2 regions of the Symbiobacterium sp. genome follow, and region 1 is predicted to be linked to the other one. Evidence: riboswitches for the same ligand, from Rfam matches in the RefSeq annotation. Region 1 holds a riboswitch; the other holds the start of a gene.
What was found. A riboswitch is a leader RNA that binds a small molecule or an ion and turns the genes downstream of it on or off. The one in region 1 is predicted to bind thiamine pyrophosphate.

Region 1 (14,579 bases):
GTCGGCTCTGACGATCTCGTGCAGGCGGCACGCCGGGTCGTCCAGCAACGAGAGCAGCAGGTCTCGGACCATGCGGAAGTAATCGGGGTTGTGGGTCTTGGGGAAGGGGCTCTTGCGCCGAATGCGCACGGCCTCCGGCACCACCCCGCGCAGCGCCTCGCGGAGGATGCCCTTCTCGCGGCCGCCATAGGTCTTGAGCGACCAGGGGATGTTCCAGACGTACTCGACCAGGTGGTGGTCGCAGACGGGAACGCGGGCCTCCACTCCGGCCGCCATCGACATGCGGTCGTTCCGGTCCAGCAGCGTGGCCATGAACCAACAGAGGTTGAGGTAGAACATCTCCCGCCGGCGGGCCTCCTCGGGTTCCTCGCCCGGCAGCCGGGGTACGCTGGCCACGGTATCGCTGTATCGCTGGGCCACGTACTCGTCGGCCGTGATGTTGCCCGTCACGCCCGGTTGCAGCAGCGCCGTCCGCTCGGCCAGCGAGCGCACCCAGGGGAAGGAGCCGCCCGCATGGAGGGCCGGCTGGTGAAACCATGGGTAACCGCCGAAGACCTCGTCCGCGCACTCGCCCGAGAGGACCACCGTGGCCCCCTTCTTGATCTCCCTGCAGAAGAGGTAGAGCGATGCGTCCACGTCGGCCATGCCGGGCAGGTCCCGGATGAGCGTGGCCTTGGTCAGAGCCGCGACCAGTTCGGGCGTGTCGATGATGACGTCGTGGTGAACGGTTCCCAAGGTGTCCACCATGGTCTGGACGAAGGGGCGATCCGGGTCGGGCTGGAAGGCGTGGGCCCGGAAGTGCCGGTCGTTGCCCGCGTAGTCGATGGACCAGGTGTGAAGCGGCCCTCGCCCTTCGGCGCGGAAGACCTCGGCGGCAAAGGCGGTGATGGCGCTGGAGTCCACGCCCCCGGAGAGCAGGGTGGCCACCGGCACGTCGGCCACCAGCTGCCGGTGGACGGCGGCGCGCAGGAGTTCCCGCACCCGCTCTGCCGTCTCCGCCGGGCCGTCCGTGTGGGGCCGGCTCTCCAGCCGCCAGTAGGGCTGCGTCCGCAGGCCGCGGCGGTCGTAGATCAGCCAGTACCCGGGCAGGAGCTCCCGCACCCCGCGGAAAACGCCGTGGCCGGGCGTGCGGGAAGGCCCCAGGTAGAGGATCTCGGCCAGCCCTTCCGCGTCCACCTCCGGCCTGACCAGCGGGTGCGCCAGCAGCGCCTTCAGCTCAGACCCAAACACCAAGCTCCGGCCCATCTCTTTGTAGAACAGCGGCTTGACGCCGAACCGGTCGCGGGCCAGGAAGAGCCGCTGCTCGGCCTCATCCCATACTGCGAAGGCGTAGATGCCATTGAGGCGCTCGGTGCAGGCCGGCCCCCATTCGATATAGGCGACCAGCAGAACCTCGGTATCCGACTGCGTGGTGAAGGCGTGCCCCCTGGCCGTGAGCTCCGCCCGCAGTTCGTCCGTATTGTACAGTTGCCCATTGTAGACCAGCACGTAGGTCCGGTCTCCCCGGCGGCGGACCATGGGCTGCACACCCCCGACCAGGTCCACCACCGCCAGGCGCCGGTGACCGAACGCGCAGTGCGCGGACAGCCAGGTACCCCCGGCGTCGGGACCCCGCTCAGCCAGCGGAGCGGTCATCGCTTCCACTACCGGACCGTGCTGGGAGAGGTCCTTCTCCCAGTCGACCCAACCGGCTATGCCACACATCGCTTGTGCTGTCCCCCCGTACCGGCTGAACACACCGGCTGAATACTCCATGGTACTCGCCGGCGGCGGGATCTCCCCCTTAGAGCACGCCAGGGGCGCCCCCGGCAGCGGTGCCGCACGTGGCATGGAGACGCAGGTTAGTCGTCGCCCGTATGGGAGTGCACCGGCACGGATTGGAAGTCGGGGTAAGCCCGCACGCCGTGCTCGGTGTCCAGGCCGGAGAGCTCCTCCTCCCTGGAGACCCGGAGCCCCACGGTCGCCTTGATGACGGCGAAGATCAACAGGCAGGCCGTGAAGCTATAGCCGAATACCGCCGCCGCACCCAGGGTCTGGATGCCCAGCAACTGCGGCCCGCCCCCCGTGAGCAGCCCCTGCGTTTCATGGAAGAGCCCCACCGCCAGGGTGCCCCAGAACCCGGCAAAGCCGTGCACGGGAATGGCGCCCACGGCGTCGTCGATCCGGAACCGCTCCAGCAGGGCCGTGCCCGGGGCCAGGAGCAGCCCGGCCACGGCGCCGATCACGATGGCGGCGGCCGGCGAGACGAAGGCGGTGCCGGCGGTGATGCCCACCAGGCCGGCCAGAGCGCCGTTCAGCGCGGCCCCGACCTCCCAGATGCCAGTGCGCAGGTACGCGCTGAGCAGTGCCGCCAGGGCGCCGGCGGCCGCACCCAGGTTGGTGGTCACCGCAATCCGGCCGATGTTCGGGTCGGTAGCCGACAGCGTGCTGCCCGGGTTGAAGCCGAACCAGCCGAACCAGAGGATGAACACCCCCAGGGCTGCCAGCACCAGGTTGTGGCCGACGATCTTCCGCGGCCGGCCCTGCTTGTCGTAGCGCCCGATGCGGGGACCCAGGAAAATCAGGCCCGCCAGCGCGGCCCACGCGCCCACCGAATGCACCACCGTCGAACCGGCGAAGTCGACAAAGCCCAGCTGGGCGAGCCAGCCGCCGCCCCAGATCCAGTGGCCCACCACCGGGTAGACGAGCAGCGTGATGGCGGCACTGAAGAGCAGATAGGCCGAGAACTTGGTGCGCTCCGCCATCGCCCCGGAGACGATGGTCGACGCCGTGCCGGCAAACGTGGTCTGGAACCAGAGGAACACGAAGAACGGAATCGCCAGACCCAGGTGAAGGAAGCGGGACTCGGCAGACCCGAAGCCGCCGAGGCCGATCAGTCCGGCGGCATCAGCCCCGAACATCAGCCCGAAGCCCACTGCCCAGAAGGCAATAGAGGCCACCACGAAGTCCATCAGATTCTTGAGCACGATGTTCGCGGCGTTTTTGGAGCGAGTGAACCCGGCCTCCACCATCGCAAACCCCGCCTGCATGAAGAAGACCAACGAGGCGGCCACCATCGTCCACGCCGAATCGATCCCCACAGTCCATCCATCCAGGTTCATCGCTCCAGCCCTCCTTTGTGCCTGCCGAATACCGCATTCCGGTCTCGGCGACAGGATGATCACCCGCTGCCTGACGGGTGAAAACGTGATCGTGTCGTTGACCCCCCGGCACGCTACTCTGTGCTGATGCCGGGATCAGCCTGTTGCCCCGCCGGCCGGAGCGCCACAAAATGCCGGCCGCAGTCGAGCATGAGGCCCATGACCTCGGCCGCCTCCTCGGGCTGCCGGGCCTCCAAGAGGATGCGGTGGTAGACCGACAGGAGTTCCGTCAGGTCCTTCTCCCCCTGCTCCCCGACAGGGGTGAGCTGCACGCGCGCCCCCTTGGCGATTCGCCGCCGGAGCGCCGCCTCGTCCAGCCCCAGTTCCGGCTGAAGGCGCACGTAGACCACGCCGCCGGTCATCCCGGAGCAGATCCACGGCCCGGGGTCGCCGAGCACCACGACGCGCCCCTGCGTCATGTACTCGAAGGCGAACCCCTTCAGGTTGGCCCGGGTGCCGATGGAGCCCAGGTCGTCCCGGAGCGGCTCCCGGATGCGGCCGCCGAGGATCAGGTCGGCCCCGGAGAGCCGGATGCCGCAGCGGGCGTCGGCGTCGCCCTGCACGACGAACAGCCCGCGCTGGGCGCCGTAGGCAAACGACTTGCCGACCGCCCCGTTGACCCACTGCCCCCTCCGGTTCCGGTGCTTCAGGATGACGACGCGTCCGCCCAGCATTCCCTTGCCCACGCCGTCCTGCGCGCCGCCCTGCACCCGGACGGAGACGGCGCCGGTGGAGAAGGCGGCGAGGCCGTTGCCCGCGATGGAGCCCTCCGCGAGTTCGATCTGTGCGGCGAAATCCGGAGGAAGGTCGGGCAGCCGTGCTTCCGCCGCGTCCGGACGCACCCGGGCCCGGGCCACCGCGCCGGCCACGGCGGTGCCGATGATGCGGTCGCGGGCGGTGACGCCGGCCTGTCGGTGGCAGACCGCCGACTCCCCGGCCCGGGCCCGGCCGGCGGCCACTGCGGCGATCTCCCGGCTCAGTTCGCTGCGGGCGTACCGGCGGACAGGGACCCGTTCGGCCGCCGGAACGGCGGGCACCTCCCAGGGCACGGGGGCGATCAGCCCGGAAAGGTCGACCCTGCCCAGACCCCGCGCCTGCCAGAGCAGTTCCGCCCGCCCCACCAGGTCCTGCGTGCGGCGGAACCCCAGCTCGGCCGTGAGCTGGCGCACCTCCTCCCCCACGCAGGTGAAAAGCGTCACCAGCCGCTCCACGGCCTCCTCGTAGACCCGGGGCACGAAGGCCCTGAGGCCCCTCGCCCGCGCCTCCGCACAGCTCTCGATCTGCGTGGCGATGCCCACGTGGCAGGTGTCCAGGTGGCAGCCCCGGCAGATGGTACAGCCGACGGCCACCATCGCCAGCGTGGCGAAGCCCACCCGGTTGGCCCCCAGCAGCATCATCTTCACCACGTCGGTGCCCGAGCGCATGCCCGAGTCGGCCCAGATCTCCACCCGGTCACGGATCCCTGCCGCCACGAGGGCGAGGTGGGCCTGCCGCACCCCGATTTCCACCGGCAGACCGGCGTGGCGCAGGGCGTGCTGGCGGGCAGCCCCGGTGCCGCCGTCGTAGCCGCAGAGCGCCACCACGTCGGCGCCCGCCTTGGCCACGCCCACCGCGATGGTGCCGATGCCAGGGACGACGGGCATCTTCACGACGATCTTCGCCAGCGGGTTGACGGTGCGGAGTTCCTCCACCAACTGGGCCAGGTCCTCGATGGAGGAGATGTCGTGGTTGTTGGAAGGCGAGATCAGGTCGACCCCCACGGTGGCGTTGCGCGCCCGGGCGACCTTGGCCGAGACCTTGGCCCCCGGCAGGTGGCCGCCCTCGCCGGGCTTCGCCCCCTGGCCGATCTTGATTTCGATGAAGCGGCTGCCGTTCAGCATTTCGGCGTGGACGCCGAACCGGCCGGAAGCCACCTGCTGTCCCCGCCAGCGCCAGTACCGGCCGACCATGTCGGGGATCTCGCCGCCCTCGCCGTTCATGCAGACGATGTCAAGCCGCCGGGCCGCCTCGGCGTAGGCCCGGAAGGCCGTCTCGCCCTGGGAGCCGAACGACATGCCCGAGATGGTGATCGGGTAGCGGTAGCCTTCAATGGTGGTATCCACCTCGGCCGTGAGGGGGCGCTCCCGTCCGTGCGGCCGGAAGTCCAGCAGGTGGCGCAGGCAGACGGGGGTCTCCCGCTCCTGCTTCCCAAGCCGCACCAGGTAGTCGGCGTACTTGCTGCCGTCGGCCGCCGCCTCGCCGGCGGCTTTCCAGAGGCGGGGCCAGAAGCGGAAGGTGCGCGGCAGCCTGCCGCTGCCCTGTCCTGCGGCCACCTGGTAGCGCTCGTGCGCGTCTGCCTTCAGCCGGGCCAGCGAGAGCCCGCCCTCCTCGGAACCCAGAAACCCTCCGGTGGCGAAGTAAGCGGCCACCTCCGGACGGAGCCCGACGTGGCTGAAGCACCGGGCGTAGCCCCTGAGCTCGTGGATGCCCAGCGTGGAGATGACCTTCTCCAGCCCCTTGCGGAGGGCGGAGAGCAGGTTGGCCAGTCCCTCCTCCGGCGCAGGTCCGGCCTGGGCCGCGGCCTCCAGCATGAGGTAAGGGTTGACGGCGTCGGCCCCCAGGCCCAGGGCGAGTACCACGTCGTGCAGGGAGCGGAGCGCACCGGAGCGCAGCACCAGCGAGCACTGCCGTCGCAGGCGGTGCCGGCCATCTGCCTGCGCCGCCGCGTGAAGCGCCCGGTCCACCGCCGAGAGGATGAGGTGGGGGTCGATCCAGTGCCGGTCGCCGACGAGGGCGTCGCCGTCGTCCAGGAGAAGCACCTGGGCGCCGCGCTGCACCGCCTCCACGGCCTCCGCGGCCAGCCGGGCGAGCGCCTGCGCCAGCGGCTCGGTGGGTGTAAAGTACAGGGCGATGCGCTGCACCGCGCCGGGGGAGCCGGCCTGAAACGCCGCCAGCAGGTCGGGGAGCAGCCAGGTGCCGGCCGAGCGGGCCAGCCGGCGGCCGGCCGCCGGAGGAACCAGCGGTTCGGCACGCTCTCCGCCCAGGAGCACCGGGATGCCCAGCTCCACCCGCGTCGCCGCCAGGCTGCGGGCGTCGTCCTCGCCCCGCAGGTGGATGGGCGGGCGCACGCCGAGCACCGCGCGGGTGGAGAAGTGCTCGATCTCCCGCTCCCGGTCCACGGCCGGGTTGGTGACCACCGCCACCGACTCCTTGAAGTAGTCGGCAAGGTTCTGCCTCGTCTCGGCGAGGCAGGCCAGCGGTCCGTCGTACCCGAGGGAGCCGATGGGCTCGGCACCGGTGCGGGCCATAGCCGTCACCTGCTCCAGGTCCTCGGCGCTCCAGCCCATGGCGGCCATCAGTCGGTCCCGCTCCACCCCGGCGTTGGCGCGGCCGGGTTCGGCCGCGGGCGGCACGCCGTTTCCCTGGGCGGCGGGCGTCCCGTCCGCCTGCGGTGTCCAACCGTCCTCCACAGGCCCGCCGACGGCGATGAAGCGCCGGTAGCTCGCCGGTGCGGGGAAACGCTGCCGCGAGAGCTGCAGCACCCGATCCTGCAGCCGGGTGTAGGGCAGCAGCTCCGGCTCGCAGCCCTGGGGGAGGATCACCCCCACCCTCTCGCCCGGCGCCAGGGGGCGCGGATCCCGCACGAGGTCGACGCTGTTCACGATGCCCGGCTCCGAGGAGAAAAAGAGGCACTCCTCGGTTTCCACATGCCACAGGGGGCGCAGCCCCATGGCGTCCACCGACGCCACCAGGTAGTCGCCGCTGCGGGCGAGAATGGCCGCAGGCCCCTGGGCAAACGGGCCCCAGGCCTGCCGGTAGTACATATAGAGATCCTGCAGCGCCCCGGGCATCTGCTTGATCTCCCCGATGATCGGCGGGAAGAGCATCTCCATGGCCTCGAAGAGGGTCAGGCCGTGCAGATGGACCAGCCCCTCGACGGTGCGGTTGAGGTCCTGCGAGTCGGAGCCGCCCCGGTGGAGGGCAATGCCCACCAGCGGCGCCTGCTCCCGCAGGGCCCGGATGGTGTTGATCTCGCCGTTGTGCCCCAGCACCGAGAACGGCTGCACCCGCTCGAAGGCGGTGGCCGTGTTGGTGGAGTACCGGTTGTGCCCCAACACGGCGCGGCTCTCGCAGCGGGGGTCCCCGAGGTCGGGGTAGTAGGCCGCCAGGACGGCGGCATCCCCGCGCACCTTGTAGACCACCGTGTCGGGGGAGAAGGAGCAGACGTGCAGGTCTGTCTCCGCCTCCAGGGCGACCGTCAGCTGGAAGCAGGCCCTGTCGGCCGCCTGCCGGTCGGCGGCGGGCGCCAGCACCGCCACCTGCCAGAACTCGGGCTCATCCTGCCGTCCGCGCACCCCGAGGGCCTCCCGGTTGACCGCCCCGCTGCGCTGGGCGAGAATCCGGAAGCCGTCGGCCGCCATGCGCCGGCAGATCTGCTCCTTCAGGGGGCCCGACCAGTACGCCTCGCGCTGGGGAATGAAGATGTGCGCCACCGCAAAGTGGGGCTCCCCGACCAGCCGCGGATCCTGCCCGGCGTCGCGCAGCAGCGCTGCCCACAGCCGGCGCGGGATGTCGATCTGCACCCCGCACCCGTCGCCCTCGCCGTCGACGTCGCCCGAGCGGTGGACCATGCGGGCCAGGGCAGCCAGCGCGTCCGCCACGACCGCATGCGTCGGGTATCCATCCTTGCGCACGGCCGCCATGAGAGCGCAGGCGTCGTGCTCGTTCTCCACCAGGTACCGCCGGATGTCGCGCTCGCTAAGCACGAACCGCACTGCTCTCTCACCTCTTTCGCAGCCTCCTCGCCGGGGTGCCGGTTAGCGCCCCCGCTATGTGAAAATTGTGTTTTGCAGTATACGGGCGGCATCCACTTAATGTCAATGCGCGTGCGGCCTCTGCCCAAATACAAGTTCGGTATCGGTATGCAGCGAGGTTTCAATCAACGCGAGGACCAGAGACAGATCCACCGGGAACCGACCGTCACGACAGAACTTGGCCACAGGCAAAAGGCTGCCCCGGAAGAGCCGCTGGCTCCTCCGGGGCCGTTCCGTCTCGCCCGGCCGACCCCTAGTCCGCGGGCGCCTGTTCTGTGGACAGGTGATGCCAGTACTTCTCCCGCAGCACCTTCTTGTTGAACTTGCCCACACTGGTCTTGGGCACCTCAGCGATGAAGACCACGTCGTCCGGAATCCACCAGTCAGCCACCTTCCCCTTCAGGAACGCCTTGATCTCGTCTGCGGTGAGCGCGGCGCCGGGCTTCGGCACCACGCAGGCGAGGGGCCGCTCCTGCCACTTCGGGTGGTAGACCGCCACCACCGCGGCCTCGGCCACTTGCGGGTGGGCCATGATCGCGTTCTCCAGGTCGACCGACGAGATCCACTCGTCGCCGGACTTCACCAGGTCCTTCATCCGGTCGACGATCTGCATGTAGCCGTCCGGGTCCACGGTGACCACGTCGCCGGTGTAGTACCACCCGTCCCGGAACGTCTCCGCCGACCGTTCATCGTTGTAGTAGGCGCCGGCAATCCACGGCCCGCGCAGGGCCATCTCCCCCATTCCCTTGCCGTCCCAGGCCACCTCGGCGCCGTCCGGGTTCACGACCCGCATGTCCAGGCCCGGGACGAGCATGCCCTGCTTCGCCTTCTTCGCGTACCGCTCGCTCGCCGGCAGATCCTCCAGCGTGGACTTGAGCCGGCTCACGTGGGTGACCGGTGCCCCCTCGGTCATGCCGTACGCGTGCAGGAACGGCACACCCAGCTTCAGTTCGTACGCCTCGATCAGCGCCCGGGGCGGGGCCGCGCCGCCGCAGGCGATGCGGGTGATGGAGGAGAGGTCGTACCCCTTCTGCTCCACCGCCTGCAGCACGCCCATCCAGACCGTGGGCACTCCGGCAGCCAGGGTGACCTTTTCATCCTGGATCAGCTGGCAGAGGAGGTGCGGGTCGGGACGGGGACCGGGCAGCACCTGCTTGGCGCCCATCCAGAGGGCTGCGAAGGGCAGGCCCCAGGCGTTCACGTGGAACATCGGCACCACGGGCATGCACACGTCTTTCTCCGAAATCCCGATGGTGTCGGCCATGCAGACCATCATCGAGTGGAGGTAGATCGCCCGGTGGGCATAGGTGACCCCCTTGGGCAGGCCGGTAGTGGCCGACGAGAAGCACATGCCTGCCTCCGCCCACTCGTCGACGTCGTCGGGGAACCGGTAGTCAGCGGAGGCGGCGGCCAGCAACTCTTCATAGCTGTGGACCGGGGAAAGCCTGGTCTCCGGCAGGGGCCCGTCGGCCATGATGATGTAGTGCTCCACCGTCTCCAGGCGGGGATGCACCGCCTCGACCAGCGGCACCACGTCCGGGTCGACCAGGAGCACGCGGTCCCCGGCGTGGTTGATCACGTAGGTCAGGTGATCCGGGGGAAGCCGCAGATTGACGGTGTGCAGCGAGGCCCCCATACAGGGCACCGCGAAGTAGGCTTCCAGGTGCCGGTGATGGTTCCAGGCGATGGTGCCGACCCGGTCCCCGCGCCGAACGCCCAGCCGGGTGAGGGCGGCCGCGAGCCGGCGGGTCCGCTCGTGGTAGTCGGCGTAGGTGTACCGGAACATCCCTGCACCCGTGCGGGAGACGATCTCCCTGTCCGGGAAGTAGCGCCGTGCCCGCTCGAGCATGGTGTGCAGGGTCAGCTGGTGCCGCATGGTCATCGGTCACAACCCCTCCTCTTCTTCCCGCCGCTGGCCGGCGCGGCGGGAGTGTTTCTTCACCTATTGGCCGTGCCCTGCGGATGACCTTCTGATATTACCCACTATTCTGGCTACTTGTTCCGATGAAACTGCGCCCGCAGCCGGGCATGCTGCGACCCGCCACACCACCTCGGCGGACCCGGCCGGGGGCGGGCACCCACAGACACCAGGCCCACCGGGAGAAGCCCCCGGTGGGCCTGCCGGTCCGTTCTTCAGGTTCCGCTCCGGTGAACCGCCCGCTCCGCTGCCATGAGGCGGAACCGCTGCAGCACCACCAGCGCCTGGCCGCCGATGAGGGCGCCCGCCGCGCTGCTGGCGGCGAAGCTGGGGATGTAGAAGCCGATGCCGCCCGCGGCCACCTTGGCATCGCCCATCAGCAGCACCGCCACCGGGTAGGCCGCCACCGCGCCGATCAGGCCCGTGCCGATCACCTCGCCGGCCATCGCCGCCAGCCGCGAGCCGGTACGCTGGTAGAAAAGGCCCGCCAGCACGGCGCCGAAGATCGTCCCCGGAATCGCCAGCGGCGTACCGCTTCCCAGCAGGATGCGGATCACGGCGATGCCCAGGCCCACCCCCCCGGCGTAGACGGGGCCCAGCATGGCGCCGGCCACCACGTTGATGGCGTGCTGCGCCGGGAACAGCTTCGCCCCGAACAGCGGGATCGCCGAGACGTAGGAGGAAGCCACGCCGAGCGCCACCAGAATCGCCATCCGGGTGAGGAGTTCGGTCCGGTTCATGTCCATCCCCCCCGCTTGGCGCTTTCGACCTCTTCCAGAATCGCACGGGCCGCCGCCCCGGGATCAGCCGCCCCGGCGACGGCGGAGATCACCGCCACGCCCGCGGCCCCCGCCGCGATCACGGGCGCTGCCCCGCCGATGCCGATGCCGCCGATGCCGACCACCGGCAAGCAGGTCGCCTCGCTCACCCGGCGGACGACGTCCGGACCGTAAGGCGCGCCGGCGTCGGCCTTGGACGGAGTCGCGTACACCGGCCCGGCGCCGATGTAGTCCGCCCCGGCCGCCTCGGCGGCCCGGGCCTCCCCGGCCGTCTCGCACGTGGCCCCGATGATCGCCTCCGGCCCCAGGATCCGCCGGGCCGCCGCCACCGGCATGTCGTCCTGCCCGAGGTGGACCCCGTCGGCCCCGACCGCCAGCGCCAGGTCCACCCGGTCGTTGACCAGGAAGAGCGCCCCGTACCGCCGGCAGGCTTCCCGCACCCAGCGTGCGGCCTCCACCTGGGCGGCGAGCGGGAGGTGCTTTTCGCGGAACTGGATCATACGGCAGCCCGCCTGCAGCACCGCCTCCACCACTTCCGCCGGGGTGGTGCCGCTCACCAGCACGTACAGGCTCAGCCGCTCGGAAAGCGGCGGTGCAACGCGCCCCGCCGGCAGCAGTTCGACCCCGGCCAGTCGGTCGAGGTAGGCCGCGGCGAAGCTGCCGGGGCCCCGCGCGTCCGCCGCCGCCTGCTCCCCCGCCCAACCGGCCCAGAGGAGCGCCTCCGCCGCCGCCTCCACGGGCGCGGAGCCGTCACCCGCCGCCAGGGCCGCCGCCACCAGCGCCGCCGCCAGGCAGCCGGCACCCGGGATTTGCGCCATCAGGGGGTGCCCCGCCCGCACGGCCAGGGTACGCTGGCCGTCGGTGACCAGGTCCACCGGGCCGGTGACGGCCACGACGCAGCCGAAGCGCCGGGCCACGGCGCGGGCCGCCCGCTCCAGCCGCAGGCCCTGGGCCTCTTGCGGCCCATCGATGCCCCGCACCAGCCCCTGCTCGCCCGCCAGCGCCAGGACTTCCCCGGCGTTGCCCCGGACGGCGGTCACCTTCACCCGCTCCAGCAGATCCAGGGCGGCACGGGTGCGGGTCGCGATGCCGCCCGCCCCCACCGGGTCGAGCACCACCGGGATTCCGCCCCGGGCGGCCGCCTGCCCGGCCTCCAGCATCGCTTGCTGCAGATCGGGGCCCCAGGTGCCCAGGTTGAGCACCAGGGCGTCGGCCGCGGCGGCGACGAGGGGGGCCTCCGACCCGTCCCGGGCCATCACCGGACGGGCTCCGGCGGCCAGGAGCCCCCGGGCGACCCAGTCCATGGTGACGTAGTTGGTCATGGCGTGCACCAGGGGCCGCCGCTCCCGAACCCGCTCAGGCAGCGCCGTCATCGTCCGCCACCCCCACGGGCCGGGACGCGCCCTTCCTCCAGCCAGGCCAGGTGGTTGGTGGGACCGTGGCCGGCGCCGATCCCCGGCGCCTTTCGAATCGCCAGGGTGATGAAGTCCTTGGCCAGGCGGACCGCCTCGTGCAGCTCCAGACCCCGGGCCAGCCCGGCGGCGATGGCCGCGCTGTACGTGCATCCGGTCCCGTGGGTCTGCCGGGTCTCGACGCGCTCGGCCTCCAACCAGAGCCGGCTGCCGTCGGCGGCGATCAGCAGGTCGGCCGCCAGGTCGCCCTCCAGGTGGCCACCCTTGACCACCGCGGCCTGTGCCCCCATCTGCAGGAGCCGCTGCCCAGCCACTTCCATATCGGCACGGGTGCGGATGATCATGCCGGTCAGGGCTTCCGCCTCGGACAGGTTGGGCGTTACCACCCGCGCCAAGGGCAGCAGCAGCTCCCGCAGGGCGGCCTGCGCTTCGGGCAGGAGCAGGGGGGCGCCGCTCTTGGCGATCATCACCGGGTCCACCACGAGGTTGCATACGCCGTACCGCCGCACCCGGTCGGCCACCACGGCGACGGTGGAGGCGTCGTAGAGCATGCCGGTCTTGGCCGCGTCGGTGCCGATGTCGGAGAGGACGGCGTCCAGCTGCGCTGCCACCTGGTCGGCGGTGAGGGGGTAGACGCCGGTCACCCCCAGGGTGTTCTGCGCGGTGACGCAGGTGATCACGGAGCTGCCGTAGGTCAGCAGGGCGGTGAAGGTTTTCAGGTCGGCCTGGATGCCGGCGCCGCCGCCCGAGTCGGAGCCGGCAATGGTGAGGGCGCGTGGCAGGGTCACGGTCGCTCACACCTTTCTGTTGGAATGGGCAGTGCGCCGGGCCCGACCGGGGGAGGGTTCGGAACACAAAAAGGCCGCCCCTACGAAGAAACGTGGAGGCGACCGCACGATGACAGAACGGCCGGCCGTCCACTTCCCTCCGCTGGTATTACCCAGTTCAGGTTCTAAGGGTCCAGGTCTCGGCAGACCTGTTCTCAGCCCAAGAGGGCTCCCCTAGTGGATCGGACCCAGTATGCACTTGTTGACAGCGTACCATCGGCGGAAAAAGGGTGTCAAGACAGCCGCGGGGGTGATGTGAGGCCGCAGCCCCGGGCCAACGTCGTCTGACGGCGGTCACCGCCAGAGGGCCCGGCGCAGTAACCGTTCACAAGTACTTGCGCAGCACCAGCCGGTCGTCGCCGGGGCCGTAGAAATCCTTGTCCACTCGCCAGTCCTGGAACCCGATCCTGCGGTAGAAGGCTCGGGTGCCCGCATACGGGGCGTAATCCACGCTGTCCGCCAGGGTCGTGACTTCCATGACGAAGATGCCGATCTGGCGGCAGCGGTCTGCCACGGCGTCGACCAGCGAGCGGCCCAGGCCCCGTCGCTGGAACTGCGGGTCCACGCCCAGCCAGGTCAGTTCCACCAGGCTGACGTCCGCCGATCGGGGGAGCCACGTGACAAAGCCAACGACCCGGTCTGTGCCCCCGCTCTGGCAGACGGCCAGGAAGCCCTGTTGGGTCTTGAGGTCGGTGGCCATTTCCCGGAGGCCCTGCGCGTTGAACCATTCGGGAAGGGAGCGGGCCACCGCAAGCATTCCTTCGTAGTCAGGTGGGGATGCTGTCCGAATCTGCAGCATGTCTTGATCCTCCGGCGCGCACCCGGTACGCACCCGCCCCACCACTGAGGGCTCGCACCCGGGTTGGTGGAATGGTGTGTCGTTCAGGTCCAGCAGGAACCGTCGCAGTGAAAGAGCATACGTTCCCTCCCTTTGCGCTGTACACTGTTGTATATTTATGACCGTTTCCTATCGCACACAAGTTCCGCACACGACCAGGAGGAGGCTCATCAGTTGGTGAGTAAACCAGTCAGGCATAGCATCGAATGCTGGGTGATCCGCCGCAGGGAGAATGAGGAGGACGTCGTGCTCCTCCTCCACGTCCCGGCGAGCCCGGCCATTCCGGCCGGTTTCTGGCAGCCCCTCACAGGTGGAATGGAAGCAGGCCAGTCTGCCCGCGCGGCCTGCGTCCGGCCGTCGAAGGCGAAGCGCGCGTGGATTCCGATTCGACCGGGACGATGGAGTCGGCGTTTCTCGCCGTGGAGGTGATCGACCTGTAATGGCAGGGCTCGACTGGTGGGCGATGGTTGTGGCGCTGGCTGCCGTCTGTGCGGTGGCCACGTTCGTCGCTTACGGGCTCGACAAGTACTGCGCGACCCATAACATGTGGCGGATTCCGGAGCGGACCCTCCTCCTCTGTGCGCTGCTTCCCGGAGGTCCGTTCGGTGCGGTGGCCGGGATGCAGTTGTTTCACCACAAGACCCGGAAGTGGTACTTCCAGGTGGTCAACGTGGGCGCCTGCCTCCTCCAGTTTCTGTTGGTCTCTCTGGTGGTCCGGGGCCGCAACCGGTAGTGGTTCGGCCCCCGTCACGTGGGCGATGGGGCTTCAAGCAGTCTTGCGATTGTCGTGGCACCATTCTCCCCTTATCGTGGGATCGTGTCCCGTCAAGTGGTGTTGGCATGATGGGAGTTGGTTAGGTCCTCCGGCGGCC
Region 2 (14,579 bases), on a different contig from region 1:
AAGTAGACCGCCTCGCCGGGATCGCCCTCGTGGAACAGGAAGGCGCCCTTCCGGTAGTGGCGCTCCCGCGCGATAGCTGCGACGCGGGCCAGTTCCTCATCGCTCAGCCCGCTGAAGAGCGAAAGACTCCGCAGGAACTCCAGGTCCGCCACGCGCGGATCACCTCCTGGTGCAGACGCCAGTGCCGGAGAGTACGACACGCGGTGTACATTCCCCTTCTACCGCAATTGCAGCCCCTGGGAATGATCCAGTATAATCGTTAGGGTGTCTAAGAGAGGGGGACTTTCCATGGGACTCGCCATCGGCATCGTGGGCCTGCCCAACGTGGGCAAATCGACCCTCTTTAACGCCATCACCCGCGCCGGCGCCGAGGCGGCCAACTACCCGTTTTGCACCATCGAGCCCAATGTGGGCGTGGTAGACGTACCCGACGCCCGGTTGGCCGTCCTGGCGAAGATGTTCAACTCGGGGCGCATCGTGCCCACCACCATCAAGTTCATCGACATCGCCGGTCTCGTGAAGGGCGCCTCCCGAGGCGAAGGGTTGGGGAACAAGTTCCTGCACCACATCCGAGAGGTCGACGCCATCGCCCACGTGGTGCGTTGCTTCGAAGATCCCAATATCACCCACGTCAGCGGCAAGGTGGACCCCATCTCGGACATCGAGATCATCAACCTCGAGCTGGCGCTCGCCGACCTGGAGACCGTGGAGAAGCGGTTTGACAAGGCAGCCAAGGCGGCGAAGGCAGGCGTGAAGGAGGCGCAGGTGGAGTACGGTCTCCTGGTCCGGCTGAAGGAGGCCCTGGAGGCCGGCCGGCCCGCCCGGAGCGTGGCCCTGCAGAACGAGGACGAGGCCAAGGTGCTCCGGGAGCTGCACCTCATCACCGCCAAGCCGGTGATGTACATCGCCAACGTCGCCGAGGAGCTTGTGGCCGACCCGTTCGCCCTGCCCGCCGTGGCCAGGGTGAAGGAGCTGGCCGACGCCGAAGGCAGCGAGGTGGTCCCCGTGTCGGCCCGGATCGAGGCTGAACTGGCGGAGCTCTCGGAGGAGGAGCGGGCGGCCTTCCTCGCCGAGCTGGGCCTCGCCGAATCGGGCCTCGACCGGGTGATCAAGCACGGCTATAGCCTGCTCAACCTGATCTCCTTCCTCACGGCCGGCGAGATGGAGGCGCGGGCCTGGACCATCCGCAAGGGGACCAAGGCTCCGCAGGCGGCGGGCCAGATCCACTCCGACATGGAGCGGGGCTTCATCCGCGCCGAGGTGGTGGCCTACGACGACCTGGTCGCCGCGGGCTCCATGGCCGCCGCCCGTGAGGCGGGCAAGGTGCGGCTGGAAGGCAAGGACTACGTGATGCAGGACGGCGACGTGGTGACCTTCCGGTTCAACGTGTAATCCGCTTCGCCGCGAAGACGGGCCGTCCCGGAACGTCAGGGCGACGGTGCCGTTCTCTGCGCGGGCGGCCTCGCCTGGCGGGTAAGCGGGACGGATGCAGAGAAAAGCGTGGCCCGGCGAGTCTTCACGCCGGGTCACGCTTTTCTCTATTATGTCCAGGAACACGCCTCTGCGATCAGGCCTGCTTGGCTGCCTCAATCTGCAGCTCGATCCTGACCTCGTCGCCCACCAACACGCCACCGGTCTCCAGCACTGCGTTCCAGGTGAGGCCGAAGTCCTTCCGGTTGATCTTGGCGGTCGCCGCGAAGCCGATCTTCTCGTTGCCCCAGGGATCCTTGGCCGTGCCCAGGTACTCCAGGTCAAAGGTGACGGGCCGGGTGACACCCCGGATGGTCATATCCCCGGTCATCTTGTAGCCGTCGCCGTGGCGCTCGATGCGGGTGCTGCGGAAAGTGAGGTTGGGGTAGTGCTCCACATCGAAGAAGTCGGCCGACCGCAGGTGGTTGTCCCGCGCCTCATCGGCCGTGTTGATGGACGCCGCGGTGACGGTGCCCTCGATCGTCGCCTCGGGGATGTTCTCGGGGTCGGCCTCGATGCGGCCCTCGAACTGGGTGAAGCGCCCCTTCACCCTTGCGATCATCAGGTGCCGGACCGTGAACTCCACCAGGCTGTGCGAGGGATCCACCACCCATACGCTCTTCGCCACTCTCGTCACCCCTCTCTCATACTGGTCGGGCACAAAGCCCGTGCGTCTCCATACTGTTAGTGCGTGTCAACAGGTCAACGGGTACGGCCGACGCCCTACACCCTTCAGCCGAGGCGGCCCATAGTATGGGAGAGACCCCTCAGGAAGGTGTGACGCCCATGCCTTATCCGTACCCATCGCCCGGCCCGCGGCCGTGGACGACATACGCCGGCAAGCCCCTGACGGGCTGGGGCGCCCCGCCCCCCGGCTGGGCGGCCGGCCCGTTCCCCATGACACCGGAGCCCTGGTACGCCCCAGTGGCCTGGCAACCCTACGAGCATCACGTGCCCGACCCTCTGGTCGCGACGTGGACGGCGATCATCGAGCCGGCGCTGGAAAACGTGCTGCCGGCCATCCACGGGCTGCTGCAGGTCTCCGGCCAGCTCCTGGGCCAGTTGCCAACGGTCCTGGACATACCGGGCCCGGAAACCGCCGAGGTCACCGCGGAGGATGCCCCGACCCCGAGCTTCGGGCTGGGTCACGTGGGCCTCTTCGGTGCGGCCGACGCCGGCAGCCCCGATCCCGGCAACCCGGAGCTGGGAAACCCTGACGGCCGGGCGTAGCCGGCTGCGGCCCACGGAACCAATGATGAGGGCGGCCCCGCCTGTCTCCGGCGGGCCGCCCTCTTCATTCAGGCGCCTTCAGTGCCCTTGCCAACTCGGCCAGGGTCTTCCTGAGCCAGGGCCACAGCAGGGCCACGGCGGAGAGCCCGAACGCGACCCAGGCGAAGCCGTAAAGGAAAGCCGGCACTTGGTTCTCCCCGATCGCCATGTCGAAGTTGGTCCTCGCGTTCCACAGTGCGGCCAGCAGCAAGGAGCGCGCGATCACAGCTGCGGCCACCAGGTGTGAGCCCGCCAGGAAGAACAGACCGGCCCCGACCCACGACCCCTTATCAGGCACGGAGACTCCCCCCACGTGCTTGACGCGTGGCCGCATTCCAGGCATCCGAGCGGCACGCCGCCACGCGCACTGCAACCATGCCCCTGGCCTTACGCGCCCACGAACCGGACCTCGGGCGCGGCAATCACGCAGTCGTAGTGCGTGGGGGCGGGGTTGCGGCCGCCGAACGCCCGGTTGCCGCCCAGCGCCACGTGTGCGGTGCCCAGCGCCTTCTCCGCCAGGGCGACGCGGCCGCAGGGTACGACGTGGGGGTTGGCGCCCAGGCCAAACTCCCCGATGGTCCACGCCCAGGCATCATCGCCCAGGCGGCGGCAGAGTTCGGCCGCGGCGCTGCCGCCGCTCACCTCCACCACCCGGCCGCGCTGGAACGTCAGCGTCACCGGCCGGTCCAGCGGGATGTCGCCCAGGGCCACGTCCACGACCAGCCGCCCGTCGCACCGGGTCTCGTGCGGCGCCACGTAGGCCTCGCCCGGGGGCAGGTTGCCGATGCTCCCCGGACTGCGGATCCGGCCGGTTTCCGCGCACACCGGCCGCCCCTCCCAGGAAAGCCGCAGGTCCGTGCCGCCGGGCGCCGTCAGACGGATTCCGGTGGCGCCCCGCATCCGGTCGGCCAGGGCTGCGGCCTTCCGTTCGACCTCGTCCAGCCCCTGGCCCAAGGTGACGGCCAGCGTTTCGGCATCCACCTGCGCCAGGACCGCCCAGCGCCCGCGCCCCGCCAGCCGGAAGGCGGCGCGTGCGGCCCGCATCGCCGCATCCTCGTGCTCCAGGTGGAGGCCCGTCCGCAGGGAGACCAGGGCGTCCGCACTCGCCACGGCCCCGGCCAGCCCGTGCGGCACCACCTGGAGCCCGCCCCGGGGGCGCGGCAGGGATACCTGCGCCACGCTGCCGGCCCCACAGGATTCGGCCGCCTCGGCCAGCTCCGCCGCAGCACCGGCCAGCGCAGGCTCCGCCAGGATCAGTGCCCGCTCGCCCGGCCGCAGGCCCAGGCTCTCGCGCCACACGGTCTCCGCCCAGCCCGCTGCCATCTCAGGTAGCCTCCGGCTTGAACTTGACGTTGGGCAGGTAGACCGTAAACCCGAAGCGGATCCGGTCGATGCCCTCGGGAGAGGCGTCGCCCTCCAGACGCTCCCCCAGCGGCTGGGAGGTGATGTAGACGTCGCTGGTGCCCAGCATGAAGTTCAGGACGGCATCGCCTGCGCCCTCGGGAATCGCCAGCCCGGCGCCGTGGCCGGTGGGCCACCCGAAGAGCAGCACGTGCAGGCGCTCGCCGGGGTGGTAACCCCACCGGTAGGTGTACTGGTCGGGGCTGGCGGCCAGCACCTGCTTGATCATCACGTCCAGCTCGGGCACCGAGAAGAAGACAAGCTTGCGGCCGTCGGGTGCAAACGCGGTCCCGGCCTCGGCGGGCATGTAGATGACGGGCTCCTGACTCTCCACCGATCACCCTTCTCTCCGCATCGCCCGGTGCGCTGCCGCCCCGGGCGGGGCATGCTACGTGCGAAAGCCGCGCAGCAAAGGACGGGATGAACCTTGCCGCACAGCCTCGTCAATGTGGACGGGCACACCTACCAGGTTTCCCTGGAGCAGGGACAGGTGTGGGTCCACCTGCCCTTCGCGGTGGACCCCCACGAGCTCTCTGTCCAACTTCAGCGAGAGGGTTACGCCCTGGCCCACGAGCCGGACACGCCCGACACCCAGGGCTGGGGCGAAACCTTCGATCCGAACGGTTACTACCCATACTGCGTGTTTCCGGACCCCACGGCGCCCGGCCGTTCCGTCTTCGCCTTCTACCCCCGGCCGGAAGACGTGGTGCGGCAGGGGCCGGACGGCGAGGCGGTGGCGCTCAGCCTGGGCCGGGAGTCGGAGCGGACCATCGCCCGCTGGGTGCCGTGGCTGCGCCGCCGCGCCGCGGGCCGGGAACCGGATCAGGGCGTGAACGTTTCCAGTTCGCCCGAGTAGCCGGCCAGGTAGCCCACCAGCCACACGACCGCGAACAGCACTGCCATGGCCAGCCCCACCAGCACGGCCGGGTTGCGCAGTACCCGCATCCCTTCCGACCTCCCCTCCTCCTTATGACGAACGGGCAGGGCGGTGGGGAGCGGGCGCTACTGCGTGGAGTGCACCCCGGTGGGCAAGGCCCGCTCCAGCGCCGGCAGCAGCGCCATGAGCAGCGCGCCGGTCAGCACGGCCTCAGGCAACAGGTACGTGCCGTTGTAGATCGCGGAGTAGACCCACGGGCTCTGGCCGGCCGGCGCATACTCGGCGAAGAAGACCACGCCGGAGACCAGGTGCGCCAGGAACCGGCCGCCGATGGCCAGGGAGCCGAGCCAGGCCTGCGCCAGCCGGGCGTGCCCCCGGGCGAGCCCCGCCAGCCCCAGCGCGCCGAAGGCCACCGGGTAGTCCAGGAGCACCTGGATGGGATGGTAGAACTCGGGCTTGATGATGAACTGCAGCACACCGGCCACGGCGCCGGCGGTCACGCCCCAGCCCGTGCCGTAGCGCAGGGCGATGAGGATGATCGGCACCATGGAGCCGAGGGTGACGGAGCCGCCCTGCGGCATCTCCCACACCTTCACGAACGACAGCGCCACCGCCGCCCCGATGAGGACCGCGCTCTCCACCAGACGGCGCAGACGGACCCGTGCATCAGACATATCGGGCACCTCCATTAGGAACAGACTCGACATCTCGTGGCACGAAAAAACCGCAGCCCAGCGAGCTGCGGACGGGATGCCCGCGAGGCTCGCTTCCCTACGCCGGTATTACCCGGATCAGGTGACAGGGTCCCGGGGCACACCCCGGTTCTCAGCCGTTTTCACGGCTCCCCTAGCGGCTCTCGGCCAGTATGATGCTGCCTTTACTATACCGCCCCTTCCCCCGGCAGACAATACCTTGGGCGGCATACTCCGGCCCCGCGGGTGGCACGTTAGGAAGGCAGAGGGAGAACCGTACAGAGGAGGCGGCGAAGGATGAAGCAGCGCGGCGTTGTGATCGCCCTGCTCACCCTGCTTCTCTTCCTCACCTTCCCGTGGCACGCGGGGGCCCAGACGCGGTCCACCCTGCGCTGGGGGAGCCGCGGCGAAGACGTCTGTGTGGCTCAGCGGCGGCTGAAGGCCTGGGGGTACTACACCGGGGCGGTGGACTGCATCTTCGGGCGGCAGACTTACGCCGCCGTCCGGCTCTTCCAGCAGCGGAACGGGCTCGCCGTGGACGGCATCGTCGGGCCCGACACCTGGGCGGCGCTGGGCTACTGGGGTGGCACCCCGTCGACCCGCGCGGCCGCAACCGCCGGTGCCACCGCCGGCAGCCGCGCCGCCGAACGCGACCTCCTGGCCCGGGTGGTCTCGGCCGAGGCCAGGGGCGAGCCCTACGAGGGACAGGTGGCGGTGGCCGCAGTGGTCCTCAACCGGGTGCGCGACGCCCGCTTCCCCAACACGGTGGCGGGTGTGGTCTACCAGGCCCACGCCTTCGAGTCCGTGACCAACGGCACGATCTACGCGGCGCCCACCGCCAGTGCGGTGCGCGCGGCGGAGGACGCGCTGAACGGCTGGGACCCGACCGGCGGCGCCCTGTTCTTCTGGAACCCGGCCAAGGCCTCCAGCGGCTGGATCTGGTCGCGGCCCATCGTGAAGCGGATCGGCAACCACGTCTTCGCCAAGTGAGGGGATCAGCCGTGCGTCGAGTGGTCACCTGGCTGGCCGTCAGCCTCCTGGGCACCTTCGGTCTGGCCGTGTGGACGGCCTGGACCTACCACCTGAACGAGCACAACCGGTTGCTCGCCAACGCCCTCGAGGCGGAGCGGCAGCGCAGCTTCGTCGACATGGCCCATCACGTGGAACAGATTCAGACGATGCTGGCCAAGGGGCTCGCCACGGGCAGCGAGCGGCAGAACATGCGCTACATGGCCGACGTGAACCGGCACGCGGCCGCGGCCTTCACGGCCTTCTCCTCGCTGCCCCTTCCGGCCGAGGTCTCCACCGCCACGGGCAAGTTCCTGCAGCAGGTGGGCGACTTCTCGCTGTCGCTGCTGCGGGACGAGGCCGCCGGCCGGTCCATGACCGAGGCGGAGCGGGCCGAACTGGAGCGGCTCCGCCGGGAGTCCGCCAACCTCTACCAGCAGCTGAACGCCATTCTGACGCAGTACAACCGGGGCGGCTTCCGCTGGCACCGGCCGGCCCAGTTCAGCCTCGCTGCCCTCCTGCACATGCCCGAAAACCCGGTCTTCAACCCGGAGGCGACCCAGAGCCCGGCCGTGGCTGCCCTTCTGGACGGCGGCTGGGCGCAGATGGCCACCGGATTCGAGCAGATGCCCGTTTTCATCTACGACGGCCCCTTCTCGGACCACGTCAGCCAGACGCCCCCGGCCCTCACCGGCGGGCCGGTCACCCGGGAGGAAGCCGAGGCGCGGCTGCGGGCCCTCCTGCCAGACCTGGCGCGCTACCGCACGGTCGAGGTGGCGGAGGTCGAAGGGAACCTTCCAACCTACACCTTCCGCCTGGCTCCGGCAGGCACGAGCAGCCAGACGTACACGGCCACCGTGGAGATGACCCGCCAGGGCGGCCACCTGGTGAGCCTGCTCACCGAGCGCGTGCTCGGCAGCCCCACGCTGGACCTGGAGCAGGCCAAGGCCATCGGGCAGGAGTTCCTCGCGCGGGTGGGCTACCCCGACATGGTGCCCACCTTCGCGCAGGTGCAGGACGGCCTCGCCTTTGTGGCCTACGCCCTGCGGCAGGGCGACGTGATCGTCTACCCCGACCAGGCCAAGGTGAAGGTGGCCCTGGACAACGGCGAGGTGCTGGGGTTCGACGCCCGGCAGTATCTCACCCACCACCGGCAGCGCACGCTGCCTGCGCCACGCCTCACGGCTGATCAGGCCAGGGCGGGTCTGAACCCCTCCCTGGAGGTGAGCCGGGTCCAGCTGGCGCTCATCCCCGACCTGGCGGGTACCGGCGAGCACCTGACGTACGAGTTCCAGGGGAAAATGGGGGAAGACATCTTCCTGGTCTACATCAACGCTGAGACCGGCGCAGAGGAGCAGATCCTCCAGCTGATCGAGGCCGACGGAGGCACCTTCACGCTCTAGCGGTTCCCCCGGACCACACCGCCGCCCGGTGCCCCGACCCCCATACCGCCCCGGAGTGGGACCGCGGCCCCCGGAAGCCGTGCGCTTCCGGGGGCCGCCGCGTGCGGGTGGGTCAGTGGCCCGCCCGCCGGTCGGGGCTGTGCGTCTCCGCCTCGTACCGGCGGACAAGGCCAGGGTCCAGGCCGGCGGCCGCGTCGCCGTCCAGGTCGATGCCCAGCTCGGCCGCCACCTCCCCGGCCAGTCGCTGGGCGGTGAGCCGGTCCGGGACGGGGCGGTCGGACACGGTGTCGCCCCTGGGAGTGACGCGCGGATCAGGCTGCATCCGGCTCCCCCCTCAGGTGACCCGCACCCAGCGGGTCTCCCGCCCCGTCTCGGGACACGGGCCGAACGGGTCACCCTCGTTGTAGAACTGCTTGTGGCCCGACTCGCAGCTGTACGTGCCGGGAACCTTGCACCGCTCGCCGGTGCAACCCTGCGGCTGCTCGCTCATCGGCAACACCTCCCGCCGGTAGTCTGCCCCGCCCGACGGGTTGACCATCTGGGTCCGGTGCATTTAACGTAACTTCCGCCTTAAAAAATCTCGTTTTCTCGTGGCAAACCCTGTTGACTTTCGGCAAACACATGTGGTAGAGTTTAGCCAGACCAAACGTTGTTTACCTCTCGTACAGGGTTTACATAGCGTTGCCGTGAGGGGAGGCATTTCCAGATGGCCGGAGCGAACGCAGCACTCTCTGAGGTGCCGGTTACCCGCAAACCTGACCAGCGCCCGCACCCGGTTCCGGTGCCCACCGACGAAGAGCTCGTGTCCGCCTACCTGAAGGGGGACAAGGAAGCCTTCGAGGAGCTCGTGCGGCGTTACGAGGACCGGCTCTACCGGCTGTCGTACCGCATGCTGGGCAACCACCACGACGCGCTGGACGCCGTGCAGGAGATCCTGGTGAAACTCATGGCGGCCCTGCCCAAGTTCGAGGGGCGCTCCCGCTTCGGCACGTGGGTCTACAGGCTGGCGGCCAACACCTGCCTGGACATCCGCCGGAAGCGGGGCCGCACGGCGGCGGAGTCGCTGGAAGCGACCCTGGAGTTCTCCCCGGCCGCCTCGCTGGCCATCCTGGACAACGAGCCGGCGGACAATCCCGATCTGTACTTGGAGCAGCAGTATCGTGAAAACGTGGTCCGGGCGGCGCTCGACAAGCTGCCCGAGAGCCAGCGCCGGCTCCTCGAACTGCGCGACCTGGAAGATCTCTCGAACAGCCAGGTGGCCGACATGCTGGGCATCGAGGTCGGCGCCCTGAAGGCCCGCCTGCACCGGGCCCGCCAGGCCCTGAAGCGGGTGCTGGACGCCGGGGTGCACGTGCCGGGGTATACTTCCTCCCAGACCGCCGCCCACCTGGCCTGACGTACTGAGGGGGTGCACGCATGTCCCTGGGCAGTCGCATTCGACAGACACGCACGCAAAAGGGCATCACCCTCCAGGAGCTTTCGGAACGCAGCGGCCTGTCAAAGGGCTTCATCTGCCAGCTGGAAAACGATAAGGCCTCGCCGTCGCTCCAGGCCCTCGACCGGATCTCCGCCGCTCTGGGCGTGCCCGTCGCCCTGCTGCTGATCTCCCACGGGGAGCGGGCGTATGTGGTGCGGGCCGAGGAGCGGCAGGGTTACTCGGTGGGAAGCGAGGGGCTGAGCGTTCAGCTGCTCTCGGCTCCCGGACGGAACCTGAAGATGCTGCTAATGGAACTGGCGCCCGGCGCCTCCACCGGGGGCGACAACCACGTCCACGAGGGCGAGGAATGCCACCTGGTGCTGCAGGGCTCGGTGCGCTACCGCCAGGGCGACGAGGAGCTGATCCTCCGGGAGGGCGACTCGCTCCACTGGAACGGCTATATCCCGCACCGGGTGGAGAACTGCGGCTGCGGGCCCGCGCGGATCCTGTGCGTCACCACCGGCGCGATGGAGCACATGCTCGAGAGCGAGTGCGAGGACTCCGACGACGAGCCCGCCAACCGCTAGTCCGATAGCACTGGTCGCCGTGGCCCTTTCGGCCCATTCTCCCGCCCGCGCTATTGCCATGGTTGCCGTACGCATGATACGATGGTCACGTGAAAGGCAACGACCTGTACCGCCGCCAGGCGGTGCAGGTCTTGCGTCGTCTTAAGGGTTTTTCCCGGCGGCAACTTTTTGGCGCGAAGGGAAACTCCCTGCCATGTGCTGGGACGGAGGGAGCGCGCGGTGGCGGAAACGGGCCGGAAGGGTGCCTGGCTCAGCATCGGGGTCTACTGCCTGCTCACGGCGGCCAAGCTCACGGTCGGCTGGCTGGCCGGTTCGCAGGCGATCGCGGCGGACGGGGTGAACAACGCAACGGACGTGCTGGGGTCTGTGGCCGTGCTGCTGGGCCTCATCATCGCGCAGCGGCCGGCCGACGAGGAGCACCGCTACGGCCACGCGCGGGCCGAGGGCGTGGCCTCCCTGGTGGTGGCCACGATCATGGGGCTGGCCAGCCTGGAGGTGGCACGGAGTGCGTTCCTCTCGCTGCTGAGCACGGACCGGGCCGCGCCCGAGGGCTGGTCGCTCTGGGTGGCCGTGGGCTCGGCAGCCGTCCTGCTGGCCATCTACGCCTACAACCTCCGGCTTGCCCGCCGCTGCGGCAGCAGCGCCCTGGAATCGGCGGCGTACGACCACCTGTCGGACGCGCTCATCAGCCTGGGCACCGCCGCCGGCGTGGCCGGCAGCGGCCTGGGGTGGTACTGGGCCGACCCGGTGGCCGGCCTGGCGGTGGCGGCGCTGGTGGCCCGGACGGCCTGGTCGGTGGGCCGCGAGGCGGCGCACATGCTGATGGACGGCGGCCCGGACCAGGAGCGCATCGCCGCGCTGGAGGGCGTCGTCAGCGGCGTCGAGGGCGTCTGCGGCGTGCAGGACCTGCGGGCCCGCCTGCTGGGCAACCGCGTTGCGGTGGACGTGACCGTACTGGTGCCGCAGCACATGAGCGTCGTCGAGGCGCACGCCGTGGCCGACCGGGTGGAGCACGCGCTGACGCGCCTCGCCGGCGTGCACACGGTGCAGGTGCACGTGGAGCCAGACGTGAAGGCCGGATAAGCAGACAGAAATAAGGGCCGACCCCCCTCCGGGGGGCCGGCCCTTTCGCGCGCCGGTTACAGCGCCGCCCTGGCCGCCTCCAGCGCGGCCTCGTAGTTGGGCTCCTGCCCGGCGGCGGGCACGTACTCCACGTGGACGATGCGGTCGTTCTTGTCCACCACGAAGACGGCCCGGGAGCACAGGGCCCACTCCTTGATGTACGTGCCGTAGGCCTTACTGAAGCTGTGGTCGCGGTAGTCGGACAGGGTGATCACCCGGTCGACGCCGGCATTCCCGCACCAGCGCTTCTGCGCGAAGGGCAGGTCGCACGAGATGGTCAAGACCACCGCGTCCGAACCGAGGCTGGCGGCCGCCTCGTTGAACTTCCGGGTCTGCGTATCGCAAACGCCCGTGTCCAGCGACGGCACCGAGGAGATGATGCGCACTTTCCCTGCGAACGCCGACGAGTCCACCGTGGCGAGGTTGTTGTCCACCGCGGTGAAGGCCGGGGCCTTGTCACCGACCCGCAGCTCGGGACCCACCAGGGTCACCGGGCCCTTGAACTGAAACGCACCTGCACGTTCCAACGGCGCTTCCCTCCAACGGTAGTATTTGGTTTCCCGTGTCTTGAGACGCCTGGTTCCCCCGTCTCGTGACGGCGGCGGTCACAGATCAGGGCAGCGGCGGCCATTCGCCGCCCGGCTCGGCGGGGTCCGGCGGCCCGTCGGCCCACTCCTCCTGCGGGTCGTCGTCCTCAGTCGCCTCCGCCGCTGCGCCCTCGTCCGCGGGCCACTCCGCCAGCGGGCCGTGGCAGAGCGGGCGGTACTCGCAGCGGGCGCAGATGCGCCCGTCCCCGGTGGGCAGGAAACCGTCGGGGGGCGCAGTCCGGATCGCCGCGGTGAGGCGCCGAAGGCGCTCGTCGTCGGCCGCAAACTGCGCCCTGCTGTACGGGAGCCGCTCCTCCCTCCCGCCCCCGAGCGGGTTCCAGTAGACCATCGCCACCCGGTCGGGGTCGAACCGGCCCCCGGGGGTGTAGGCGCCGCCTGCGGCGCAGAGCACGTACCGGTAGACCACCGTCTGGAAGGCCGCAGCCAGCCGCTCCCGCGGCGGCATGACGCGCAGGGTCTTCCAGTCGTAGATCGTCGCCCGGCCGTCGGGCTCCACCACCAGCAGGTCGAACTTGGCCACCAGCCTGAGCGGGACCCCACCTGGCGCCGGATCGGGCTCGCACAGCCGCAGCTCGAGCTCGGGATAGTAAGCCCGGCCGGGGTTGAGCGGGAGGTACCGCTGCAGCCGGCCCAGCCAGTCCGTCAGCTCGGCCCGGTCTGCGGGGTCGCCGAGGGTCCCGGGGTCCAGGCCCGTGAAGTAGCGCCGGGCCATGAGGTGAAACTGCTCCCCCAGGCGCAGGGCGCGCGCTTCCGCCGGATCGTCGGGCACGCCGCCGAGGGAGAGGCCGTCCACATAGCGGCGCCGGAAGCGGAGGGGACACTCGGTGAAGAGGCGCAGGGCCAGGGCGCTCAGGGGACGCTCCTGCGGCAGGCCCGGGCAAGAGCCGGCTCCCTCGCGCTGAAGCACGGGCAGCTCACCTCGCCTTCGTCACAAACTGGTTCAGGGCCACCAGCGCCGGGGTCGGCCTGACGACCTTCCCCCACTGGTTCTCCCGGTGGAAGGAGAGCACCAGGTTCACCTTCGCGCGGGTGATCGCCACGTAGAAGAGCCGCAGCCGCTCGCCGATCTGCTCCCGCTTGGCGGCGACGACGGGATCCGCGACCCCCGCAGTGTCGTCGGCGGCGGTCAGGCGGTCCAGCAGATCCAGCGCGGCGGCCTCCGGATTGGCCTGTGCGGGGTGCAGGAACCAGAGCTCGGCCGGGGTGTAATCGGTCACGGACCCGGGGAGCTGGGCCCGGGTGAGGCCACCCACGTAGACGGTGTCCCACTCCAGCCCCTTGGCCGAGTGGCAGGTGGTCACGTAGACGACGCCGGGCTTCGGCTCGAACCCTTTCCGGTCGTAGAGGGCATCGGCCAGCCAGCGGGACTTCTCCAGCCCCAGGGCCAGTTCCCGGGCCACGTCAGCCAGGCCGTAGAGCGACTCCTCCTCCAGCAGCCGCCGGGCCCGGAGGGCCAGGTACTGCGCCAGGGCCAGGTCCTCGCCGCTGAGGCGCAGGTCTGCCGCCATGTGCAGCAACAGCTCATCGGCCGGAAGCGACGCGGCGGCCAGCCAGCCGTCGAGGTGGGGTTCCAGCGCGGACGCCGAGGCCCGCCGCCCGGGGATGTGCGGCGCAGCCAGGAAGGCCAGCGCCGCCAGGAGGTTCGCCCCCAGCCGCAGCCGCTCCTGCGGCGCCGTGGCGCCCACCGGGGCCACCGGGGCTTCCAGCCGGTGCAGCTCGTCCAGCAGGTCCGCCACCATGGCGTTGGTGGGCAGGAGCACCCCCACCGTCGCGTCGGTGTGCTGCTGCGCCGAGCGGGCAGCCATGCGGGCGAGGTCCGCCAGCTCCTCCCGGTAGGTGCCGTACGCCTTGAAGAAGACCCGCCGGCCGGCGGGCTCCGGGTTCCGCTGCCCGTAACCCGGGGGGACGGGCTCGATCCACTGCGCCTCCAGGGCGTCGCGGCACGCCGGGTCCGGATGCTCCTCCCGGGTCCAGCGCACCAGTTCGTTGGCCAGGTCGATGATCTCCCGGCTGGAGCGGCCGGCCATGGTGAGCGGGCGCACCGCCACCCCGGGCTCCCGCACGAAGCGGCGGAAGAGGTCCGGCTCGGCGGTGGTGAAGCTGCCCATGATGGCCTGGTTGGCGTCGCCCACCCGTACGAGATTGCCGTCCGGCCCCGCCAGCAGGCGCAGGACCTGCTCCTGGAGCCGGTACGAGTCCTGCGCCTCGTCCTCGAAGATGTAGGTCCAGCGCTGCCGCAGCCGCTGCAGGAGATCCGGCTCCCCTTCCAGCAGGCGGTAGGCCCCGAGCATCAGGTCGTCGAAGTCCACCAGCCCTTCCCGGGCCAGGGCCCGCTGGTACTCAGGGTAGACCTCCGCCGCCCAGCGCAGGGGCAGGTGCTCCGGCAGGGACCGGGTAAGGGCCAGCGCCTCCTCCGGCCCGATCCGCCGGGCCTTGAAGGACTGGATCAGCCGGGCCACCAGCGCCTGGGTCCGCTCGGCCCAGCGGGAGAGCACGTCCGGGGGACTCTCCTCGCCATCCCGCAGCAGCGACTGCCACGCCTCGCCGTGGGCGGCGATCCAGCGGCGGGTGAGCGCACCCAGGATCGCCCCGCGGCGGACCTCGTCCAGCACGGCGAAGGTGTCGGGCCAGCCGATGGCCTCCGGCCGCTCCCGCACGATTCGCACCGCCAGGGAGTGGATGGTGCGCACCTCGTAACCGGACCGGGGCAGCCCCCGCGCCTCGA

Region 2: linked by a shared signal. The riboswitch ahead of thiT (energy-coupled thiamine transporter ThiT) and the one ahead of thiD (bifunctional hydroxymethylpyrimidine kinase/phosphomethylpyrimidine kinase) in region 1 are both predicted to bind thiamine pyrophosphate.

The regions. Positions count from the first base shown of each region.
Region 1 covers NZ_JBFNEH010000028.1:35,339-49,917, forward strand. Annotated here, with positions in the region: gene asnB (asparagine synthase (glutamine-hydrolyzing)) at 1-1,704, opposite strand, end outside; gene AB2385_RS10220 (ammonium transporter) at 1,842-3,101, opposite strand; gene AB2385_RS10225 (glutamate synthase-related protein) at 3,215-7,894, opposite strand; gene AB2385_RS10230 (long-chain fatty acid--CoA ligase) at 8,187-9,815, opposite strand; gene thiW (energy coupling factor transporter S component ThiW) at 10,067-10,591, opposite strand; gene thiM (hydroxyethylthiazole kinase) at 10,588-12,003, opposite strand; gene thiD (bifunctional hydroxymethylpyrimidine kinase/phosphomethylpyrimidine kinase) at 12,000-12,830, opposite strand; TPP riboswitch at 12,948-13,055, opposite strand; gene AB2385_RS10250 (GNAT family N-acetyltransferase) at 13,195-13,668, opposite strand; gene AB2385_RS10255 (DUF1294 domain-containing protein) at 14,147-14,440, shown strand.
Region 2 covers NZ_JBFNEH010000009.1:2,323-16,901, reverse strand. Annotated here, with positions in the region: gene AB2385_RS04540 (Crp/Fnr family transcriptional regulator) at 1-152, opposite strand, end outside; gene ychF (redox-regulated ATPase YchF) at 289-1,392, shown strand; gene AB2385_RS04530 (YceI family protein) at 1,568-2,098, opposite strand; gene AB2385_RS04525 (hypothetical protein) at 2,257-2,700, shown strand; gene AB2385_RS04520 (hypothetical protein) at 2,765-3,037, opposite strand; gene AB2385_RS04515 (aminopeptidase) at 3,127-4,062, opposite strand; gene AB2385_RS04510 (hypothetical protein) at 4,064-4,474, opposite strand; gene AB2385_RS04505 (hypothetical protein) at 4,568-4,996, shown strand; gene AB2385_RS04500 (hypothetical protein) at 4,963-5,085, opposite strand; gene thiT (energy-coupled thiamine transporter ThiT) at 5,143-5,691, opposite strand; TPP riboswitch at 5,769-5,875, opposite strand; gene sleB (spore cortex-lytic enzyme) at 6,007-6,699, shown strand; gene ypeB (germination protein YpeB) at 6,711-8,120, shown strand; gene AB2385_RS04480 (hypothetical protein) at 8,233-8,442, opposite strand; gene AB2385_RS04475 (hypothetical protein) at 8,455-8,673, opposite strand; gene AB2385_RS04470 (RNA polymerase sigma factor) at 8,827-9,516, shown strand; gene AB2385_RS04465 (cupin domain-containing protein) at 9,537-10,124, shown strand; gene AB2385_RS04460 (cation diffusion facilitator family transporter) at 10,344-11,207, shown strand; gene tpx (thiol peroxidase) at 11,264-11,773, opposite strand; gene AB2385_RS04450 (PD-(D/E)XK nuclease family protein) at 11,859-12,761, opposite strand; gene AB2385_RS04445 (ATP-dependent helicase) at 12,769-14,579, opposite strand, start outside.